2 regions of the Exiguobacterium sp. 9-2 genome follow, and region 2 is predicted to be linked to the other one. Evidence: riboswitches for the same ligand, from Rfam matches in the RefSeq annotation. Region 2 holds a riboswitch; the other holds the start of a gene.
The links. A riboswitch is a leader RNA that binds a small molecule or an ion and turns the genes downstream of it on or off. The one in region 2 is predicted to bind thiamine pyrophosphate.
Positions count from the first base shown of each region.

Region 1: another riboswitch for thiamine pyrophosphate. It lies ahead of thiT (energy-coupled thiamine transporter ThiT); the one in region 2 lies ahead of VJ374_RS08300 (ECF transporter S component).

Region 1 covers NZ_CP142850.1:1,971,637-1,975,055, forward strand. Annotated here, with positions in the region: gene VJ374_RS10490 (amino acid permease) at 1-968, shown strand, start outside; gene VJ374_RS10495 (thiamine diphosphokinase) at 1,024-1,626, opposite strand; gene thiT (energy-coupled thiamine transporter ThiT) at 1,628-2,188, opposite strand; TPP riboswitch at 2,248-2,357, opposite strand; gene rpe (ribulose-phosphate 3-epimerase) at 2,380-3,036, opposite strand; gene rsgA (ribosome small subunit-dependent GTPase A) at 3,039-3,419, opposite strand, start outside.
Region 2 covers NZ_CP142850.1:1,575,313-1,578,731, reverse strand. Annotated here, with positions in the region: gene VJ374_RS08305 (ABC transporter ATP-binding protein) at 1-1,349, opposite strand, end outside; gene VJ374_RS08300 (ECF transporter S component) at 1,346-1,918, opposite strand; TPP riboswitch at 2,019-2,118, opposite strand; gene VJ374_RS08295 (50S ribosomal protein L25/general stress protein Ctc) at 2,216-2,887, opposite strand; gene VJ374_RS08290 (GNAT family N-acetyltransferase) at 3,179-3,419, opposite strand, start outside.

The sequences.
Region 1 (3,419 bases), 400 kb from region 2:
AATTCTGGTTCTCAAGTTTAAAGGTACTCGCCATTCTTTTCTTCATCATTCTTGGTGGCGCAGCTTGGTTTGGCTGGTTACCGATGGAAGCAGATCGTCCATCCTCGCTGTTTGCGAACTTCACGGCAAGCGGTTGGTTTCCGAACGGAATTCTCGGTGTCTTGACGACGATGATTGCTGTCAATTTTGCTTTTCAGGGAACCGAATTGATCGGTGTCGCGGCTGGGGAGTCTGACACGCCTGAAAAATCGATTCCAAAAGCTATCCGGAATACAGTTTGGCGCACGTTCATTTTCTTTGTCTTATCGATCACGATCGTCGGTGCATTGATTCCGTATGAGACGGCTGGCGGAGTCAGTAGTCCATTCATCATGGTCTTTGATGCGATCGGCATCCCGTATGCCGCTGACTTGATGAACATCGTCGTCTTGACAGCACTATTATCCGTCGGGAACTCGGGACTGTATGCCGCGACCCGAATGTTATGGGCAATGGCACAAGAAGGGATGATTTCAAAGAAATTATCTTATGTTAATGCACGTGGTGTGCCGATGCGCGCTTTACTCTTTACGATGATGTTTGCGATGTTATCGCTTCTGACAGCATTTTTCGCAGAGGATACCGTCTTCATTTGGCTCTTGTCTTTAGCTGGACTCGGTGCTCAAGTCGGTTGGATTTCAATTTCCGCTTCGCAACTTGCGTTCCGCCGTCAGTTCATCCGAAACGGACATGATCTATCCGAACTAAAGTTCAAGACGCCATTCTATCCAGTATTACCGTTGATATCGTTGACACTTAATGTCGTCGTCCTCGTCAGTCTTGCGTTTCAAGCGGATCAACGGATTGCTTTATACATCGGTGTTCCATTTTTCCTCGTCATGTGGGGAAGCTATCATCTGTTCGTTAAAGGAAAACACCTATCGGCTCAAAGTGACATTCGAGTCGCCCCTTCCCAACTCGAAGAATAATACCATATGAAAAGAGGCCGCGGTATCATCCACGGCCTTTTTTCATATGCTTGTTCTATTCCTTAAGTGTTCGCATCATCAATAGTTCTCCTTGATGGAGCTCTACTGTCGCTTCTGACGTACTCCATTCATTACTGACGGTCAAGGAACCTCCGACCGGAACAGGATGCATATCAAGTGGATATTTGACTCCAGCTAAACTCAAGATTGACGGCACAAGTGGAATGAAAGAAAGATAATGATAGCTTTCGGCTTCGACTGCATACAATCCTACTGCCAAATATCGCACCTCTTCCCGTTTCGTGACGAGTCGCGCTTCAGGGTATTGCTTCAATAAATACACATTTTGAACGGTCATGTCGAGTCGTCCACCTGTTGCTCCGACGATGATAGTATCATCAAACCGTTTCATCTCTGATACTGTACGAAGGGCGAGTTCGAGATCCGTCTCATCTTTCTCAGCCGGATGAACGATTGCTCCTTCAGGTACGTAACCAAGCGAATCAAAGTCACCGATCGTCATGTCGCATGTCAGCCCAAACAATTCAATCGTCTGAACACCACCATCGACACCAATGATGAAATCACTAGACTGACAAAGCATCCGCAAATCAGGCACTTCTTCTTGAGGACCGGCACACACGAGAATCGCCCGCATCTCAGACGCCTCGTGCTGAATAACGTAGTAAACGTGGCGCAGTTGTAAAGAGGAGACCCGCGACGACACCGCATAAAACATAAGATGGTACCATGTATGTCGCGTTATAAACTAATGAATATGGCACGACTGGACCTTCTGCATATTTCGCGAAGAACACGATTCCGCTTATGACATGACAGATATAACGGAGTCCTGCGCCTAATAGTGTTGCAAGGAGAACGAACGCCATCAAACGTTTCTTTTGTCCGTTACGTGCAGCTTGTCTAACCTGACGCGCGAACAGACCGCTCAGTCCGACGACACCGTATGCAATCGTGTAATCGAGTAATGGTTGGACGATCGTCAAGACTTGTGGGGCGAACATCAGTTGGATCGTACCAACAAGCGCTCCTGTGACGACACCCCCGATGACACCGTGGCGAAATGCCATGACAAAGATTGGTAACATCGCTAAGCTGATTGAACCGCCTTGTGGCATTTTAAATGGAATCAGTAAATCAAAGACGACCCCGAGACTTGCAAAGATGGCAATTTCCATCATCATTTGTAACCGTTTCATGCTATTTCCTCCTTCATTGTACGAGAGGACGCAAAAAGGCAGTACGACGAACGCCGTACTGCCTGCGTGCGCCACATCCCTACGTCCGTTTGAACGGAACAGGTTCGAAGGGTTAAAGTCTAAAAGACTCCTCTCAGCCGCTTTTCAAGCGACACCCCTTGCGGTCATCATATTTCGTTTTCTCGTTCTTATTATACGGCAGCCCCTTGACGAATGCTAGTGATCGCTTCCGCATAATCTGGTGCATTGTAGATTGCTGATCCCGCGACAAGAACGTTCGCGCCGTTTTCGATGCAAAGTTTTGCTGTTTCCGGGTTGACGCCACCATCAATCTCGATTTCAAATGTCAGATCACGATCTGCTTTCATTTGTGCAAGTGATGCGAGTTTTGGCATGACACTCTCGATGAAGGCTTGTCCACCAAAGCCCGGATTGACCGTCATCAATAAGACCATATCGACATCCTCAAGGACGTGTTCAATCGTCGATAATGGCGTATGAGGATTCAAGACGACCCCTGCTTTTGCACCGGCTAGCTTGATTTGTTGTAAAACACGGTGGACGTGGTTCGTCGCTTCGACGTGGAACGTCACGATATCTGCCCCTGCCTTAACGAAATCTTCAACGAAACGTTCTGGCTGGTCAATCATTAAATGGACATCAAGGACCATATCCGTCTTTTGACGTAAACTGCTGAGCACAGGTAGTCCAAACGAGATATTCGGTACGAACTGACCATCCATGACATCGAAATGGATATAGTCCGCGCCTGCTGCTTCGACTGCTTTAACATCGCGTTCGAGATTCGCAAAATCTGCTGATAAGATAGATGGTGCAATTTTAATCATCTTCAATACCTCCGGGCTCGATTCTTGATTTCGTCTATAAACATACCATAGTTCTCATAACGAGAGGACATGATTTCTTGTGCTTCGACGGCTTCCTTGACGGCACATCCGGGTTCATTCAAATGCAAACATCCTCGATACTTACATTCGTCCTGTACAGCCACGAATTCAGGAAAACTCCACCGTACATCCTCAATTTCCATATCATACGGAAAATCAAGGTTCGAGAACCCTGGTGTATCAGCAATCAAGCCTTCGGCAAGTGGCATCAACGTGACGTGACGTGTCGTATGGCGCCCACGTCCGAGTGATTTCGAAATCGCACTCGTCTCTAAGTCGAGTGTTGGTTCAAGTGCGTTCAAGAGCGAACTTTTCCCAACACC
Region 2 (3,419 bases):
AGCTCCATATCATGCGTCGCCATGACGAGTGTCGTACCGTTCTGTTGTTCCATCTGTAACTGTTCCATTAAGCGTCGTGTCGTCAATCCATCTTGTCCGAAGGTCGGTTCATCGAGCAACAATAAGTCTTTCGTTTGTCCGAGCATCGTTGCGACGCTGAGCCGTCGTTGTTGCCCCGTACTAAGAGCAAGTGGTGACTGCTGTTTGACAGATGTCAGTTCCAGCCGTTCGAGCAACGCCGCGCGCTTAACGTTCGTCGCTGCCCGGTGGCTCCAGTCGATTTCCGCTTCGACCGTCAGCTTAAGAAACTGCAGATCCGGTTGTTGAAAGACATAGCCAACGTGCTCATAAAAGCGACGCTGGGAGTAACGATGAACCGGACGTCCCTGGAGCTGATACGTTCCACGATTGGGAAGCAACCGCCCGAGTGTCGCAAGCAATGTACTTTTCCCGGATCCATTTGCCCCAAGCAGCATCACCCATTCTCCTGTCTGCAGGGAAAATGTCGCATCGGTCAGCGGATATGGTGCTTTCGTCGATAATGCAGCGACGTGTAACAAAGAGCGACCAGCTGTAGCGACGGTGGAAGGCACATGAAGTCGCGCCGCTTGCGGTCCATCTATGGGTAACGTCTCTAACGTATACGGATACAAAGAGGGAACGGCAATACCTTTCGTTTGAAGCTCTTTGTAATCCTGGGGGAACAGATCCCGTGGATCTGCTGTCGCAGTAATCGATCCGTCCTCAAGCAAGACGACCTGGTCGACGTACGACAAACAGACATCGAGTTGGTGTTCGATCAAGACGATCGTTAAATCGTGTTCTTTTTGAATCCGAAAAATCAACGCCATCAGCTCATGTTGTCCGATTGGATCAATCTGAGCCGTTGGTTCATCGAGTAATAAGATCGTCGGCTCAAGTGCTAGGACCGCTGCGAGCGCGAGACGCTGTTTCATTCCACCGGATAGACTCGCGATCGGTGTCGAGAAGGGGAGGGGGAGACCGACGAGTGCGAGTAAGCGTTCAATTCGTTCATCCATCTCCACGCGCGGAATCGAGCGATTTTCTAAACTAAAAGCGATTTCGCGTCCGATCGTCTCCATGCAGAACTGTTCTTCTGGATTTTGAAACAAGATTCCGACCGAACCGGACCGGGTAACGGTACCAGTCTGTTCGACTTCAATCGTTTCCGGTGTCAGTCCGGCAAGGGCATGAAGTAATGTCGTCTTGCCACTCCCACTTCGTCCGAGCAGAAGGGTCGTCCCTTGCTCAATCGTCAGCGATACATGATTGAGCACCGATTTCATCTGACCGGGATAGCGGATGCTGAGGTCGTCGACAGTAATCATGCGATTTCTCGTTTCGCACGTCCTGCCGCAAACCCGTTCAAGACACCAGTCGCAACAAGGCGACGGACGAGAATGGCTGCAAGCAAGCCACCGAGTAATGCGCCGCTGATCAATTGTAAGCCAGTTGTCGCAAGCAACGTCGTCGTTGTGTAGTAACCGAATCCGTTCGCGATTAGACTATAAACGATGCTACCAATCGCGGCTCCGACACCCGATAACATCAAGGTCCATGTGTCATAACGACGGTAACGCGTCATCGCAAAGACGAGTTCCGCACCAAGTCCTTGGCAGACTCCGATCAGAAGAGCGGATAAACCAAAATGACTACCTGTGAACAGTTCGACGGCTGCCGCGACGACTTCCGCAATTAAAGCGGCACCTGGCTTTTGAATGATTGCTGCGACGAGCGGACTCGCAATGATCCAGATGCCAAACATCCAGTTGGCACCGACAGGACCGAAGATCGCTGAGATCGGCAACCAGAGTGTTGACCAACCAAGATAGATGACGCCGCAAGCGACGGCGAGCATCATCATGACCATGATTTCTTTCATTTTCCAGTGTTGCATTAGATACGTCCTCCTTTGAATGGGGGAGACGCCAAAAAAGACCGCCCTCCGTAAAAAAGAGAGCGGTCCTCAGAAAAACTGCGCGCAGCAGGAGTCATTGGATGTGGTCGCTCCACTTTCCTACGCTAGTATGAACTAGATCAGGTTCGAAGGGTCCGAAGTGAATCGTCTCAGCCAATTGGGCTCCCCTAGTGGATATGGTAATAGGTGATACGCTGTTCACTTTAGGCAATCCAGCGTCTGTTGTCAAGACACAAAAAAAAACGATACGCCGCAAAGGGCGTATCGTTAAACGACTTATTTATTGTCTTCGTTCTCTTCAGCTGTTTCTTCTGAAGACGTTTCTGTTGCTTCCACTTCGTTGTCTTCGCCAGCTTCTGCTTGTGCCTCTGCTTCCTCGATTTCTTCAAGATCCTGCTCGAGTGTCGATTCGACGACAGCTGCGACTTGAATATCGCCTTCTGTAACGATGCGGAAATCTTTTTGTTCTGGAAGATCGGCTACAGAAATCGAATCGCCGATTTCGAGGTTCGTGACGTCGACTTCGACGTTCTCTGGTAATTTATCTGGTGTAGCGGCGACTGTTACTTTAAAGAGTGTTTGTGATAGGAAGCCACCAACTTTTGCACCGGCTGCTTCGCCAACAAGTACAACGTCTGCTTCGACTTCTGTTTCTTCATCCATTTTCACGGCGATGAATTCAACGTGATCGACTGTTGGTGTGAAGACATCCATATCACGGCGATTGATCAAGACGTTAATATTTTTACCGTCGAGTTTGAGTGAAATCAAGACGTTTTCACCGTTTTCTCGGACGATTTTAAGCAATTCTTTTTCTTCAAATGCGATTGGTGTACTTTCCACTTTGTAACCATACACGACGCCAAGAGCTTTTCCTTCATGACGCAATTGTTTACGGAGTGAGCGTGGACGTACCTCGCGTTTTTCGGCTGTTAAATTAACTGACATGTTCATTTCCCCCTTGAATTTGGTATAGCCCTCAAAAGGTAATGAATGTAGGAGCAGGACGAATCCTGAACAATATGAATCATGCTAAGACAATCGGTTTCAGACTCTCATGAATCTGACGCTTTCGTGACTTTGCATTTCTCTCCCAGGTCATTACGCTGATATTGAGAAACATGTGTGAGTAAGTCACCGGTTTGATGCGGTGCTAATGAGTTTATACCCCTGTGTTTTAAATCCATAAACCTCTTTTTTTATCTTTTTGAAGTCGAAAGACCTCCAAACCGCTTGAAATCAGGGGTTGAGAGGTCTTTCGTTTTTTTCATTCTTTATGATGATTCGTTGATTTTCACGAACTAAAACACGAATGAGACGTTCAATTTGCCGCATCGTCGTCTGTCCCATCGTCGAAATTTGCAGCCACTGATTGTAAACGAGATAGTCGCTTTCATACTGGACGTGATACCCCTGAATGCGCAGAGCGTCGCCTAAATCAGTTGCGGACGGATGAACGATCGTCAGTATTCCCGGCGCT